DNA from 3 places in the Rhizobium sp. BK512 genome. Region 1 is predicted to be linked to each of the others. Evidence: predicted binding sites of a transcription regulator. Region 1 holds the regulator's gene; each other region holds the start of a gene.

Evidence for each region. Region 1 encodes PhoB, which activates phosphate uptake and scavenging genes when phosphate is short. Its sites were predicted from a motif close to TGTCATNNANCTGTCAT; they were not measured.
Region 2: ppk2 (polyphosphate kinase 2) is a predicted target of PhoB. The motif match lies at 2,393-2,409, and genes of this name have one in related genera.
Region 3: pstS (phosphate ABC transporter substrate-binding protein PstS) is a predicted target of PhoB. The motif match lies at 2,726-2,742, and genes of this name have one in related genera.

Annotation. Positions count from the first base shown of each region.
Region 1 covers NZ_JACIAS010000004.1:494,134-499,278, forward strand. Annotated here, with positions in the region: gene pstA (phosphate ABC transporter permease PstA) at 1-658, shown strand, start outside; gene pstB (phosphate ABC transporter ATP-binding protein PstB) at 673-1,488, shown strand; gene phoU (phosphate signaling complex protein PhoU) at 1,533-2,246, shown strand; gene phoB (phosphate regulon transcriptional regulator PhoB) at 2,376-3,059, shown strand; gene FHX06_RS17625 (pyrroline-5-carboxylate reductase) at 3,193-3,981, opposite strand; gene FHX06_RS17630 (GcrA family cell cycle regulator) at 4,282-4,812, opposite strand.
Region 2 covers NZ_JACIAS010000001.1:1,082,306-1,087,450, reverse strand. Annotated here, with positions in the region: gene FHX06_RS05465 (branched-chain amino acid ABC transporter permease) at 1-63, opposite strand, end outside; gene FHX06_RS05460 (branched-chain amino acid ABC transporter permease) at 60-920, opposite strand; gene FHX06_RS05455 (ABC transporter substrate-binding protein) at 975-2,150, opposite strand; gene ppk2 (polyphosphate kinase 2) at 2,462-3,370, shown strand; gene FHX06_RS05445 (ABC transporter permease) at 3,454-4,296, opposite strand; gene FHX06_RS05440 (ABC transporter permease) at 4,300-5,145, opposite strand, start outside.
Region 3 covers NZ_JACIAS010000008.1:260,990-266,134, reverse strand. Annotated here, with positions in the region: gene pstA (phosphate ABC transporter permease PstA) at 1-518, opposite strand, end outside; gene pstC (phosphate ABC transporter permease subunit PstC) at 521-1,498, opposite strand; gene pstS (phosphate ABC transporter substrate-binding protein PstS) at 1,587-2,609, opposite strand; gene FHX06_RS27070 (bifunctional diguanylate cyclase/phosphodiesterase) at 2,966-5,092, opposite strand.

The DNA.
Region 1 (5,145 bases):
GATCGGCTCGCTCTACCTGATGCTCATCGTGCTTGCCCTTTCGCTGCCGATCGGCGTCGCAGCCTCGATCTACCTCGAGGAATTCGCGCCGAAGAACAAGCTGACGGATCTGATCGAGGTCAACATCAACAACCTCGCCGCCGTTCCGTCGATCGTCTACGGTCTGCTCGGCCTGTCGGTCTTCATCAACTTCGCCGGCCTGCCGCGTTCGGCATCGCTCGTCGGCGGCCTGGTGCTGACCCTGATGACGCTTCCGACGATCATCATCGCGACGCGTGCGGCACTGCGCGCCGTACCGCCGTCGATCCGCTCGGCAGCCCTCGGCCTCGGCGCCTCGAAGATGCAGATGGTGTTCCACCATGTGCTGCCGCTTGCAATGCCCGGCATCCTGACCGGCACGATCATCGGTCTTGCCCACGCACTCGGCGAAACTGCGCCGCTGCTCCTGATCGGCATGGTCGCCTTCGTCGCCCAGGCGCCGGCCACTCCGCTCGATCCCTCCACGGCACTTCCGGTTCAGGTCTACATGTGGGCCAACGAAGCGGAGCGCGCATTCGTGGAAAGAACCTCGGGTGCCATCATCGTCCTGCTCCTGTTCCTGATCGTCATGAACATCGGAGCTATCCTCTTGCGTCGTCGCTTTGAGCGCCGCTGGTAAACGGAGTAGAGATCATGAACATGTTGACGGAAGCCGCAGTCGAGAAGGCGCTGGACCAGAAAATGAGCAACGTCCCGTATAAGATGATCGGTCAGGATGTCTCCGTTTATTACGGCGAGAAGCGTGCGCTTTTCGATGTCAATCTGAACATCCGCGAAAACACCGTGACCGCGCTGATCGGCCCTTCGGGCTGCGGCAAGTCTACCTTCCTGCGTTCGCTGAACCGCATGAACGACACGATCGACGGCTGCCGCGTGACCGGCAAGATCACGCTCGACACCGATGATATCTACGATCCCGATATCGACGTCGTGGAACTCCGCGCCCGCGTCGGCATGGTATTCCAGAAGCCGAACCCGTTCCCGAAGACGATCTATGAAAACGTCTCCTACGGCCCGCGCATTCACGGTCTGGCAAAGTCCAAGGCCGATCTCGACCAGATCGTCGAGACCAGCCTGCAGCGCGCCGGCCTCTGGAACGAGGTCAAGGACCGCGTGCATGAATCCGGCACCGGCCTTTCCGGTGGTCAGCAGCAGCGTCTGTGCATCGCACGCGCCGTTGCGGTCAGCCCGGAAGTCATCCTGATGGACGAACCCTGCTCGGCGCTCGACCCGATCGCGACTGCAAAGGTCGAAGAGCTGATCCACGAGCTGCGTGAAAACTACACGATCGTCATTGTGACGCATTCCATGCAGCAGGCCGCGCGCGTATCACAGCGTACGGCCATGTTCCACCTCGGCAACCTGGTCGAGGAAAACGATACTGACAAGATGTTCACCAATCCGGACGATCCGCGCACCCAGGACTATATCATGGGCCGGTTTGGCTGATTTTGGCAATGTGAAGCCTTCCCGATTTTCGAGGACAAAGCCCCATGGCATCGACACATATTTTTTCCGCCTATGACGACGATCTGAAGTTCCTGTCCCGGCGCATTTCCGAGATGGGTGGTCTTGCCGAACAGATGGGCGCCGACGCAGTTCGCGCGCTGGTCAACGGTGACACCGCACTCGCTCAGAAGGTCATTTCCGACGACGTGATCCTCGATCACGCTGAACGCGAGATCAACGACAAGGCGATCGTCACGATCGCCCGTCGCCAGCCGATGGCCTCCGACCTTCGCGAGATCATGGGTTCGATCCGCATCGCCGCCGACCTCGAGCGCGTCGGCGATCTCGGCAAGAACACGGCAAAGCGCGTCATAGCGGTGCAGAGCACCGGCGTTCCGCGCAAGCTCGCCCGCGGTCTCGAGCATCTCTCCGAACTGGCGCTGGTCCAGCTCAAGGAAGTGCTCGACGTCTACACCAATCGCTCGGCCGACAAGGCCAAGTCCATCCGCGAGCGCGACGACGAGATCGACGCGATGTACACCTCGCTGTTCCGCGAACTCCTCACCTACATGATGGAAGATCCGCGCAACATCACGAGCTGCACGCATCTTCTCTTCTGCGCCAAGAACATCGAGCGCATCGGCGACCACGCGACCAACATCGCCGAGACGATCTACTACATGGCAACCGGCGCCCAGCCGGAAGGCGAGCGTCCGAAGGACGACAGCTCCAATACCGTTGGTGCGGTCACGGAGTAATCCGGACCTGCCGATTGCGTGCGCGCCCCGTCGGGGGCGCGCAGGGTCGCAGCCAATTCCGAGTTCTTGCATGGTCCCTTGCTTAAATCACCCCCGGTTTAAGGATCATGCATTAGGAGACTGACACGCATGATCCCAAGAGTTGCAGTTGTTGAAGATGAAGAGGCGCTGAGCGTGCTTCTCCGCTACAACCTTGAAGCCGAAGGTTTCGAGGTGGATACGATCCTTCGTGGCGACGAAGCCGAAATCCGGCTTCAGGAGCGCACGCCGGACCTGCTCATCCTTGACTGGATGCTGCCGGGCGTTTCCGGCATCGAGCTCTGCCGCCGGCTGCGCATGCGGCCGGAAACCGAGCGCCTGCCGATCATCATGCTGACGGCGCGCGGCGAAGAGAGCGAGCGCGTTCGCGGTCTTTCGACCGGCGCGGACGACTATGTCGTCAAGCCCTTCTCGACGCCGGAACTCGTCGCCCGCGTCAAGGCGATGCTCCGACGCGCCCGTCCCGAGGTGCTCTCCACCGTTCTGAAATGTGGTGATATCGAGCTCGATCGCGAAACGCACCGCGTCCATCGCAAGAGCCGCGAAGTCCGCCTCGGCCCGACCGAATTCCGCCTGCTGGAATTCCTGATGTCCTCGCCGGGCCGCGTCTTCTCCCGCTCGCAGCTTCTCGACGGCGTCTGGGGCCATGATATCTACGTGGACGAGCGCACCGTCGACGTCCATGTCGGCCGCCTGCGCAAGGCGCTGAATTTCTCCAACATGCAGGATGTCATCCGCACCGTGCGCGGCGCGGGATATTCCATGGAAGCTTAAGCTTAATCCGAGTGATCGGAGGTCCAGACGGGTCGCTCGCTTGCCGGGCGGCCCGTTTGTCTATCTGGCGCCCCTAGCTCCTTACGAAAGCCGACACCAGGCGCCGAAAGCGAACCTCGAAAGGATCTGCTTTTTACAGACGGATGCGCACAAGAATTCGATCAAGAGCCTTTTGCAGAGCCGCAGTGCCGCCAAACGCACGAAAGTCTTCGAGCACCTGTTCGTTCAATCCGCCCTTGGTCGAATGCTCGCCGATGAGTTCATCGAAACTCGCGACAGGTTTTGAACGGGCAGCATGGGCGAGGCCGGAAAACAATTGACGGAGGTAGGCGTCGCCAGCCGTTCCCGAGAGCCCCTTGCTCTGCAGCCAGGTCGACGTCGCGTCCAGGATGCCGAAATAGCTGGCCATCAGGCAGCTCGCCACCGCGAGAAGTTCGAACTCCTGCTTGTCTTCAACCTGGATCGCCGTTCCGAGCGCCGAAAAGAGTGTGTGGGAGACCTCGTCGGGCGGGTAGATCGCAGTCGCCCCCTGGAGATCTGCGACGAACGGAAGTGGAATTGCCAGGCTCAGGCGAACCGGCCGATCGATCCACGCCAGCAGTTGATCCATTGGCGTGGCCGCGACAAAGCTGATGACATGGTGGCCCGGCCGAAATCGGAGCGAGCGGATGACCTCCTCGGCAATTTGCGGCCTCACTGCCAAAAATACGAGATCGGAGCGGTCGAGAACATCCTGGTTGCCCAGAGCGATAGACACATTCCCGTTTGCCGCCGCGAGGCGGGAGGCGACGCCTGCGTTGCGAGGTGACAGCGCGATGGGTGTGTCGCGAAACGCCGTCTTGCCCAATCCGGTGACGACAGCCTCGGTAATCGTGCCCGCCCCGACGAACCCCATTGTCATCCGCTTTGGATCGATCTCCATTGGCACCCCCCAAGCGACTATTTGCGCCGTGCTACTCCACCAGAATACCGCATCTGTATCAGAAAATCGCGCTACAGCGCCATGACCACCGGTCCATGCCAGCCTTGGGGCTGAAACGCATCGATGGTCTTGGCCACATAAGCTCGCATTGTCAGGCAGGGTGGATGCCGGCAGAGATCGGCCTTCCGCAGATCGCGGTCAGGAGCCGTTTTCCGGCGTTCCTGTGCCGGCTAAAAAATCACCCCTCCGCGCCAGGCGAGGAGGGGTGATGATACATTGCGTCTGTTGCAAGATCGCTGCTCAGGCGACCCGGACAGCCTTACGGCGTTCGCTCACCGGCTGATAGGCGAGACGCTGGTGGTAGTTGCAATAGGGCGATGAATCCGGGGAGTCGCAGCCGCAGAAGTAGAAATCGTCCTTCAGCGGATCGCCGACCGGCCACTTGCAGGTGCGCTCCGTCAGTTCCGTCAGGCCGAGGCGACGTGAAATAGGCACGACCACGTTTTTGGCCGGCACGTATTCCATTTCCTCGACCGTTTCGATCTCGATCTCTTCCTTCAGCATCGTTGCGCCCTGCTGGCGCGTCACGGTGCGGGTGGCGATGCGAGATGCATAGTTCGGGGCGCGGGGAGCAGAGGTGTTGCGCTTGGGCGCACGCGCCGTGGTTGCGGTTCCGCCGGCCTTGGCGCGACCGGGAAGACTGAGCCGGTGAACCTTGCCGATAACAGCGTTTCTACTTACTCCGCCAAGTTGCGCAGCGATCTGGCTGGCACTTAGTCCCTCCGACCAAAGCTTCTTGAGCTTTTCGACACGCTCGTCTGTCCAGTTCATGCCCTGTCTCCACCTTTCGCGTTGGTGATGGCAGAATCCCTCACCGTTGCCTCGGAAGCCTCCGAAGCAAGAAACGCCTGATCAATTTTGGTGACTAGTTCCGCCGCATGCAGTCTAGTAATTGAACTTTAACCTAGTGTGAGCCTGACTCTGTGACAAGAGTCGCAGGAATCCGATGAATCCGAATTCGTAGTTTTCCCCAACTTGCTTCCCGAGAGAGTCATTTCTGCAACATTAGCTGTTGATAGACCTGTAATGCGGATTGCAGGCTTGACGCATGCGCTAAATCCTCAGTTTTGTTGACATTGCAGTGCGAAAAGTAAATAGTGCTTC
Region 2 (5,145 bases), on a different contig from region 1:
GCGGCCGGCGCGCTTCAGGAGTTCCATGGCCTTGCTGGAGGCGTTGCTGTGTTCGCCGCTCATCGGCCGCCCTCCCGGGAGAAGAGGCCATGGGGCCTGACGATCAGCACGAGGATCATCACGGCGTAGATGATGAAGGCGCCAAGCTCCGGCACGTAATACTTGCCGGCGACATCGGCAATGCCGAGCAGCAACGCGGCAATGAAGGGACCTGTTATCGACGAGGTGCCGCCGACAGTGACAACGATCATGAAATAGATCAGGTATTTCAGCGGAAAGTTCGGGTCGAGACCCAGCAGTTCGGTGCCGAGCGCACCGCCGAGGCCGGCAAGGCCGGAGCCCAGCGCGAAGGTCAGCGCGAAGATGACGGAGACATTGATGCCCATGCCACGTGCGACACGTCCGTCATCGACAGCGGCGCGAAGCTGGCTGCCGAAGCGGGTGCGGGTGAGCGCCAATTGCAGGGCGACGGTCAGAAGCGCGCAGATGACGATGATGAAGAGCCGATAACGGCCGATATCGATGCCCAGAAAGCCGAAGCGGCCGCTGAGTTCGGGTGGCAGGTTGATCAGTTGCTGCTGGCCGCCCATAAAATAATCGATGGCCGATATCGCCATGAAGACGAGGCCGATCGAAAACAGCACCTGATCAAGATGGGAAGCCGAATAGAGGCGCCGGTACAGCAACCGTTCCAGCACGACGCCAACGAGTGCGGTGACGATGAAGGCGGCAGGCAGGCACCAATAAAAGGAAATGCCATAGCGGTTCATCATGATGACGGTGACGTAGCCGCCAGCCATGGCAAAGGCGCCATGCGCCAGATTGACGAAATTCATCAGACCTAGCGTGATCGACAATCCGCAGGCGAGAACAAAGAGAAGCATGCCATAGGCGATGCCGTCGAACAGGATTGTCAGCATGAGACCTCACTGCATCCAGGCGGCGGAATTGCTTCCGCCGCCTGTTCCCTGGGCTTACTTGGCAGCCGTATTCGGATCGTGGATCTTCGGATAGGTCGCGAACTCGACATTGTAGAGTTCGCCGTTCTTCTCCTTGACCTCGCGCATGTAGATATCCTGCACGATGTCGCGTGTATCAGGATCGATGGTGATGGGCCCGCGCGGGCTGACGAATTCCATACCCTTCATGGCATCGACGAGTTTGGTGCCATCCGTGTCACCGCCGGTCTTTTCGAGTGCAGCATAAGCGACATGCATGGCATCATAGCCGCCGACCGACATGAAGTTCGGGCGCATGTTCTTGTTGGCTTTGCGCACTTCGGCGACGAAAGCTTTGTTTTCCGGGCTGTCGTGATCGGTCGAATAGAAATGACCGGTGATGACGCCCTTGGCGGCCGGTCCCATGCCATTCAGGAGATCGTCATCGGTGACGTCGCCGGTGGCGATCAGCTTGATGCCGGCGTCGGCAAGACCGCGATCGACGAACTGCTTCATGAAGATTGCGCCGACACCTGATGGCACGAAGACGAAGAGGGCATCCGGCTTGGCGTCGCGTACACGCTGAAGGAAGGGTGCAAAATCGGGGTTCTGCAGGGGAACGCGGAGTGCTTCGACAACCGTGCCACCTTCTTTCTTGAACTGGTCGGTAAAGCCCTTCTCGATGTCGATGCCCGGACCGTAATCGGTCACCAGCGTGACGACCCGCTTGAGGTTGTTCTGGACTGCCCAGGTGGCGACTGGAACGGCGGATTGTGGACCGCCCATCGAGGTGCGCACGAAATAGGGCGACTGTTTCATGATCGCCGAGGTCGTGGCCGAGGTGATGATCGCCGGAACCTTTGCCTGGTTCAGAACCGGGGCGACACCCATGGCAAGCGGCGTCAGGCCGAAGCCGACAAGCATCTTGACGCCGTCATTGACGACGAGTTCCTGGGCGATGCGGCGGGTCTGGTCGGCCGTGCCCGCGTCGTCACGCAGCACCAGCTCGATCTTCTTGCCTGCAACCGTGTCGCCATTGATTGCCATGTATGCGCGAGCGCCGGCCTCGACCTGACGGCCGGTTGAGGCAAAAGGACCTGTCATCGGCAGGATCACGCCGATCTTCACCGTTTCCTGCGCAAATGCAGGCATCCCAGCAATCGTGGCGAGCGCCGCGCCTGCTATCAATAGTCTTCTTGAAAACGAAATCATGTATACTCCTCCCATTGTTGCGCATCATATCTCTCTCCCGGAGATATGCCGCGACCTGAACGTTTTTCTTCTCTCCTCCAGAGGAAAACGCCATTGTCGCGAAAATTGCTCAGCGACATCAATGTATACATAAAACTTGACTTGGTACAAGCTGCTGCTACCTGGCAGGCTGATCACCAAAGGCCCGGCGGACGGTCTTTTGCGCTTGCCAGTTTTGTGTTTTGTCAAAGCAAATTTTCGATCGTCGCAACTCTGTCATATAGCTATGGCGAGAACGTGCTTTATCGAGCGAATTGAACAGGGAGCGTGCCATGATCGAAAACACTCAGCTCGACCGTATCAAGAACGAAATCGCCGACAGCTTCGACGAGGAGCTGGAAATGCAGATGGAGGAGGACCGGCTCGACGAGCTGGTCGCCGAGGGCATGTCCGGCGAAGCGGAACAGACGCTCGAGCGCAAACTCTATTTCCGCGAGCTCTTCCGCCTGCAGCATGAGCTGGTTCGTCTTCAGGACTGGGTCCAGTACAAGAAGTTGAAGGTGGTCGTGCTTTTCGAGGGCCGCGATTCCGCCGGCAAGGGCGGTGCAATCAAGCGCGTGACCCAACGCCTCAATCCGCGCGTCTGCCGCGTCGTGGCGCTGCCGGCGCCGACCGAACGCGAGCGGAACCAGTGGTATTTCCAGCGCTACACGCCGCATCTGCCGTCGGCGGGCGAGATGGTGCTCTTTGATCGCAGCTGGTACAACCGTGCCGGCGTCGAGCGGGTCATGGGCTTCTGCACGAAGGACGAGCTGGAAGAGTTCTTCCGCTCCGTGCCGGAATTCGAGCGCATGCTGGTCCGCTCCGGCATCATCCTCATCAAGTACTGGTTCTCGATCACCGATGAGGAGCAGGAGTTCCGCTTCAACATGCGCATCCACGATCCGCTGAAGCAGTGGAAGCTCTCACCGATGGACCTGCAGAGCCGCGTCCATTGGGAGGAATATACCAAGGCCAAGGAAGAAATGCTCGCCCGCACCCATATTGAGGAAGCGCCGTGGTGGGTCGTTCAGGCCGTCGACAAGAAACGCGCGCGCCTCAATTGCATCGCCCATCTGCTCGGCCAGATCCCGTATGAGGACGTTCCGAAGGAAGGGATCGTGCTGCCGGATCGCGTGCGTCACGATGACTACCACCGCACCCCGGTTCCGCCGGAAATGTATGTTCCCGAAGTCTACTGATTGAAATGGCTGCGGCCGGTTTCCGGCAGCAGCGTCTTTTCAGCATGTCGCGCAAAACCGATTCACGCGTTGCGCGACATGCCTCAATGCGCCGATTGCTGCTTGGCGCGGGCGACGATCTGGGTCGGATTGACGAATTGCAGCGCGATGATGAGCCAGAAGAGCGTCGTCACCATATAGATCACCGCCATCGCATCGATTGATTGGCTGGCTCGTACGCCGGATGCGAAGACCGCATAATAGAGAGAGACGACAAGCGTCTGGGTCTGCGGTCCGGCGATGAGGAAGGTCAGCTCGAACATCGCGAGCGTGCGCACCAGCACGAGCAGAAGTGCTGCCAGCATGCCGGGCAGCAGGAGCGGCAGCAGAATGCGGATAAAGAGGCTGGTGGTGCCGGCACCGAAGACACGGGCGGCGGCCTCGATGCGTGGATCGATCTGCTCGATGAACGGGATCATGACGAGCACGACGAAGGGGAAAGACGGCACGAGGTTGATCAGCACGACGCCCCAGAAGGTGCCGCCGAGCCCGAGCTGGTAGAGCACTGTTGCCAGCGGAATGCCGTAGGTCAGCGGTGGGATCAGCAGCGGCAGCAGGAAGAGCAGAATGATGGCGCGCTTGCCCGGGAAATCGCGCCGCGCCAGAGCATAGGCTGTCAATACGCCCAGAATGCCCGAGATGATGACGACGACAAAGGCCATCTCGAAGGTAACGATGACGACGCTGGATAGCTGGAATTCGCTCCAGGCGCTGAAATACCAACGATCCGTCCAGCCGCGCGGCAGCCATGTGCCGAGCCAGCGTGTGGCGAAAGAGTTGACGATCACGGCCGCGATGACCGCAAGCAGGTTGAGGACAAAGAGGGTCGCGAGCGCCCAGACGGCGATGCGCCAGATCTTCGAGGTAAGGCCCTGGTCACGGATCATGGCTTAGCCTTTCGTGCCGCCGGCCGGGCCGCGGTAGAAGAAGGAACGCGCACCGAGGACGGCGACGACAACAATGAGCTCGACGCCACCCATGATAATGGCGATCGCCGTGCCGTAGGAATGATCATATTGCTCGAAGGCGGCTTGATAGGCTGCAATCGAGATGACGCGCGTCGGACCAGCCGGCGCGCCGAGCAGGACGGCGGACGGGAAGACGGCAAAAGCCTGCACGAAGGAAAGGCAGAAAGTCACGGCGAGACCGGGCACCAGGAGCGGCAGGAACACGCGCGTAAAGCGCTGCCGCGCATTGGCGCCGAGCGTGGCGGCAGCCTGCTCGATCGCCGGGTCGATGCCGGTGATATAGGACAACGTCAGCAGGAAGGCGAAGGGGAAGCCGGTAATCAGCAGCGAGGCGAAAACACCCCAGTAATTGTTGGTGAGCTTGACCGGTGAATCCAGGATGCCGAACAGGATGAGCGTCTCGTTGAACCAGCCGCGCGGGCCGAGAAAAGTCAGCAGACCATCGGCGACGAAGACAGTACCGAGCGTAATCGGCAGTACGAGGATCGTCGTCAGTAGCCGCTGTCGCCGCATCAGTCGGACGCGAAACGCAACCGGGACTGCGAAGGCCAGGTTGACGATCGTGACCGGCAAGGCAAGCCACATCGTATTGGCGATCGTGCCGTACTGGAACTGGTCCGAGAAGAATTTCGCGTAATTTTCGTACCAGACGCCGCCATCCTTCGGCATCAGGGAATCCGCAACGCCGTAGACAAAGGGGTAGATGAAGAGGGCGATCATGAAGATCAGGCCTGGCAGCACCAGCAATGTCGTGCCGTCAAGGCCCTG
Region 3 (5,145 bases), on a different contig from region 1:
CGCATCACGTCAGGAACCAGCCGCAGCATCTCGTCGGTCGTGCGCACCACGACCGGCAGGAAGATGAAGGCCAGCGCGATGCCGCCGGCAAAGCCGGAGAAGCGTGCCGTCGGGCGAACAACCAGCTCATAGACGAACAGACCGATGATGATCGAGGGCGCCGAGAGCAGGATGTCGTTGACGAAGCGAATGACCTCACCGAGCTTCTTGCCGCGGGCGAATTCCGATAGGTAAGTGCCGGCGAGCACACCGATCGGCGTGCCGATAACAACAGCAAGCACGACCATCAGCAGGCTGCCCATGAAGGCGTTGGCGAGACCGCCGCCATCTTCACCAGGCGGCGGCGTCATTTCCGTCAAAAGCGTGGGGCTCAGGGCGGACAGGCCGTGGATCAGCGTTGTCCAGAGTATCCAGACAAGGAAGACGAGGCCAAGCACGGTGGCGATGCCGCAGAGCGTCAGAGCGATGGCGCTGCTGAGCTGGCGCCGACGGTAGAGCGAACCGGAATAGGTAGCCATGATTACTCTCCCCTCTGCTTTGCCATACGCACCAGCATCAGCTTGGCAGCAGCCAGGACAATGAAGGTGACAACGAAGAGGATCAGGCCGAGTGCTGCGAGCGACGACCGGTAGAGGTCATCCGAAGCCTCTGCAAACTCGTTGGCAAGCGTTGCGGCAATCGAGGTGCCAGGCTCCATCAGCGACACAGCGATATTGTGGGTGTTGCCGAGAACGAAGGTGACCGCCATGGTCTCGCCGAGCGCACGGCCGAGGCCGAGGAATATGCCGCCGACGACGGCTGTGCGGGTATGCGGAATGACGATGTCGCGCACCACTTCCCACTTGGTCGAGCCCAGCGCATAGGCCGATTCCTTCAGCTGTGCGGGGACGACGAGGAAGACGTCGCGCATGACGGAGGAGATGAAGGGGATGATCATGATCGCCAGCACGATGCCCGAGGTCAGCATGCCGATGCCGAGCGGAGCCCCCGAAAACAGCGCGCCGATCAGCGGGATCGGGCCAAGCCAGTCGATCAGCACCGGCTGGATGTAATCCGACATGAAGGGCGCGAAGGTGAAGAGACCCCACATGCCGTAGATGATCGAGGGGATACCGGCGAGAAGCTCGACAGCGCCGCCGATCGGGCCGCGAACGGAGCGCGGCGCAACTTCGGTGATGAACACCGCAATACCGAGGCTGACGGGAACACCGATGATCATGGCGAGCGCCGAGGTCACCAGCGTGCCGTAGATCGGCACGAGACCCGCGAACCGCTCGGCAACCGGGTCCCATTCAGTGCCGGTCAGAAAGCCGAAGCCGAACGTGCGGAAGGCAAGAAGCCCGCCCATGGCCATGGAGACCGCCGCTGCCAGCAGGGCAAAGAGAACAAACAGGCCGCAGCCCAAAACTATCCAAAAGAAAATACGATCGCCTGCGGCGCCGTCGCGGCGCTTCACGCCCGCGATGTCGGCGGGCAGCGATGCCAGTGCTTCGCTCATATCCGTACGCTCTGCTGCTTTGAGGGGGTGTCAAAGGCATTTGGGGCGGAAAGCAAAGCTTCCCGCCCCAACCGCAGTTTCGTCAGGATCAGCTCTTGAAAGAGGCCGTCCAGTAGTCTTCGATCTGCTTCACGAGCGTGTCCGGAAGCGGAACGTAGTCGAGCGAGGACGCTTCCTTCTGGCCCTTTTCGAGAGCCCACTTGAAGAAGGAGAAAGCAGCCTTGGAGCGCTCGGCGTCCTTCGGCTCCTTGTACATGATGGCCCAGGTGGTTGCCGTGATCGGCCAGGCCTTTTCGCCCGGAGCGTTTGTCATGATCAGGTAGAAGTCCTGGGCCTTGCCCCATTCTGCGCTTGCAGCGGCAGCCGAGAAGCTCTCGGCATTCGGCTTCGGATACTGACCGGCAGCGTTCTGAACGAGAACGAAGGGCAGCTTGTTCTGCAGGGCGTAGGCGTATTCGACGTAGCCGATGGAGTCCTTGACGCGGGTGACGTAAGCGGCAACGCCTTCGTTGCCCTTGCCGCCGATACCGACCGGCCAGTTGACCGCGGTGCCTTCACCAACCTTCGACTTCCAGTCCGGGTTTACCTTCGAGAAGAAGTTCGTCCAGTTGAAGGAGGTGCCCGAACCGTCCGAACGGTGAACGACAGCGATCTGGCTGTCGGGCAGCTTCAGGCCCGGGTTCAGGTCGGCGATTGCCTTGTCGTTCCACTTGGTGACGTTGCCGAGGTAGATGTCGGCGAGAACCTTGCCCGAAAGCTTCAATTCGCCTGATTTAATGCCCTTGACGTTGATGACGGGAACGATGCCGCCGACAACCAGCGGGAACTGGCCGAAGCCGCCAGCCGTCAGGTCTTCCGGCTTGAGCGGGGCATCGGAAGCGCCGAAGTCAACCGTGGCAGCCTTGATCTGGGCGATACCACCGCCCGAACCGATCGACTGGTAGTTCAGCTTGTCACCGGTTTCCTTGTTGTAGTCCGCGGACCACTTCGAAAGGACCGGATAGACGAAGGTGGAGCCAGCGCCGGTAATGTCAGCAGCGGAGGCCGAGACTGCCAGAGCGGCAACCAGGCCAGCGCCGAGGCAGGCCGAAAGAAGTTTCTTGGTGAGCATTTGCGACTCTTCCCTGATGGAACTAGAGGACGACGAGGTCCGGCGCCATGGAGGGGGTGTCCATTGTCGAGAGCGCTGAATTTCCTCGTCACGGGAAGGCGGGCTAGGCGTCTATTATTACAGTTTGATGACAGCCGGAGGCAGGCGCCGCGACATGCAAAGCTGTGCATAAGCCGCTGAAGGCACTGACCTTCCGAATGAATCGCGCGTTAACAGGGCCTTACCGAAGGAGGTGCGGCCCTATTGCCGCAGGGCTGCGGTCGATTGCCGCAGCAATGCCTGAAAATGTCGCTTTCAGAGGTCGAAATGCTCCCAAGCCGAACGGCAGCCAGAGCGCTAGCGCTATCTGTCTGGCATCACGCTGCATGCTCCCGGAGCTTGCTGGATATGTCGAGTGCCGACATCGGTTTTCCGATCAGATAGCCTTGCAATTGATCGCAGCCCGCCTCCCGCAGGATCTCAGCCTGGTGCGCATTTTCGATGCCTTCCGCGGTGACCGGAATCTGTAGCGCGGTCGCCAGGGAGATGGTTGCCCGAAGTACATCCGCACCATTCGAGCTTTGGTCGAGGGCGGATACGAGCGAACGGTCGATCTTCATTCGATCAAACCCGAACTGCCGCAACGCGCCGATGCTCGCATAGCCGCAGCCAAAGTCATCAAGCGCGAATTTTATGCCAACCTGTTTGAGATGATCTATCGACCGGCGGGCCTGGTCCGGATTTGTCATGAGAACTCCTTCGGTGATCTCCAATGTCAGGCGCTTCGGATCGAAATCGAGGCCCTGCAGGAGCGAGATCACTTCGGCGGCGAATTCCGGATTGCAGAGCTGGACCGGTGAAACGTTGACCGACAATGCCAGGCCGGGCCAGCTCTTGGCATGCTCGATCGATGTTTTCAGCATGAGGGTGCCTAGCGCATCGATGAGACCGCACCTTTCGGCGAGCGGGATGAAAATCTCCGGGCTTATGTTTCCTGTCGGGGTTCGCCAGCGCGCCAGTGCTTCAAGACCCGTGACAGCGCCTGTCGCAGCAGAGACGAGAGGCTGGAAAAAGGCTTCGATCGCACCATCGCTGATGGCGCTCTTCAACAGAGCTTCCATTTCGGCGACCTTCTGGCGTTCCCGATCTAGCTCCGGGTCGTATTCGATCGCCCGGCCCCTGCCATTTTCCTTGGCGCGGTAAAGCGCCATATCGGCCCTGCGGAGAAGCTCCAAAGGCGGCAGGTCTCCGTCACGCGCGGCAGCGCCGATGCTTGCGCCAACTTCGATCGTCCGCCCATCGATTTTAAAGGGCTCGGCGAACAGCGCCAGAATAGTCGCTTCTATCTCTCCAGGCGCGGCAGACCCAATCTGCACCAGCGCAAACTCGTCGCCTCCCAATCGGGCCGCAGCGACGACTTCAGGGTGGCAGGCGACCAGGGCGTTCGAAACGATCCGGATCAGGTCATCGCCGACCGCATGCCCCCATGCGTCGTTGACAGCCTTGAACCCATCGAGATCGACCAGATAGAGCCGGGGCTGCGCAAGATCAGTGCCCTGCACTTCTTCCAGCAGTGCGAGAAGCCCTTGCCTGTTCAACAGGCCGCTCAGGCTATCGTGGTTCGCTTCGAAAATCGCTGCTTGTGCCAATTGGCGCAGGCGCCGCGCCTCGGAAGCGCCCACCAGAAGAACGCCCCCCAAGAACATCACAAGGATAATGATGGCGGCCGATATGTAAGGATAGACCTGGTGAAACACGGCGCTGCCAGGCGCTTTGCTCGGCCACACAAGATGGCCGATGACACCGCCCTGCATGTCCGTGATGGGTGTGTTCAGCAGGCCTGGCTCCGGCGCGGTCGCAAGGTGCAATCCGTCGAGTTCGTGTTCGCCCGAAAGAATGTCGAGAACTTCCGGCGTGAGATCCTTGTAGAGGCTCAGCACACTCAGCTTCGGAAGTTCGCCTTCTGCGGTGAAAGGCTGGATTGCCTGCGATACGATTAGCGCGATGCCCGTTTCGGTCCGGATGAAATTGACCACCGGCGCCTGTCCGGCATCGGCAGCTTTGTTGATCTGCTGGAAAAAGCCCTCGCCGAAAAAGGCGCTCGGCTGGAAAGGCTTACCTTTGGCATATGCGGAGACGATCGAAGAATGATCGGGGCCGATTACGACCGCGCCGTCATAAAGCGGGTAATCCGCAGTGGTTTTACCCCAGTTTTCATAGGCCCAGTCCGCCGCGCTTGAAGATGAGATCGCCTTATAGGCATCATCCCATACGGCGTTATCCGTGGTTGTCGCGCTCAAGCGATTGACAAGAGCTGCGATCGCCGCGCTGGCGGCGCGCGTGGCCCTGGCATCGTCGATCTCGTTTGCAGATCGTGTCATCGCGACGACGACATGGGCCATGAGGCCCGTCAGCGCGAGAGCGACGACAAGGAAGCATACGGTTGTCGCAATGATGGAAGACGTCTGAGACCGACCGCGTCTACGCGCAAGATTCGACGACATGCAAATCCCAAAAAGATGAATTGCAAGGGCATGTCTTTGGTGACGGCAGGAGA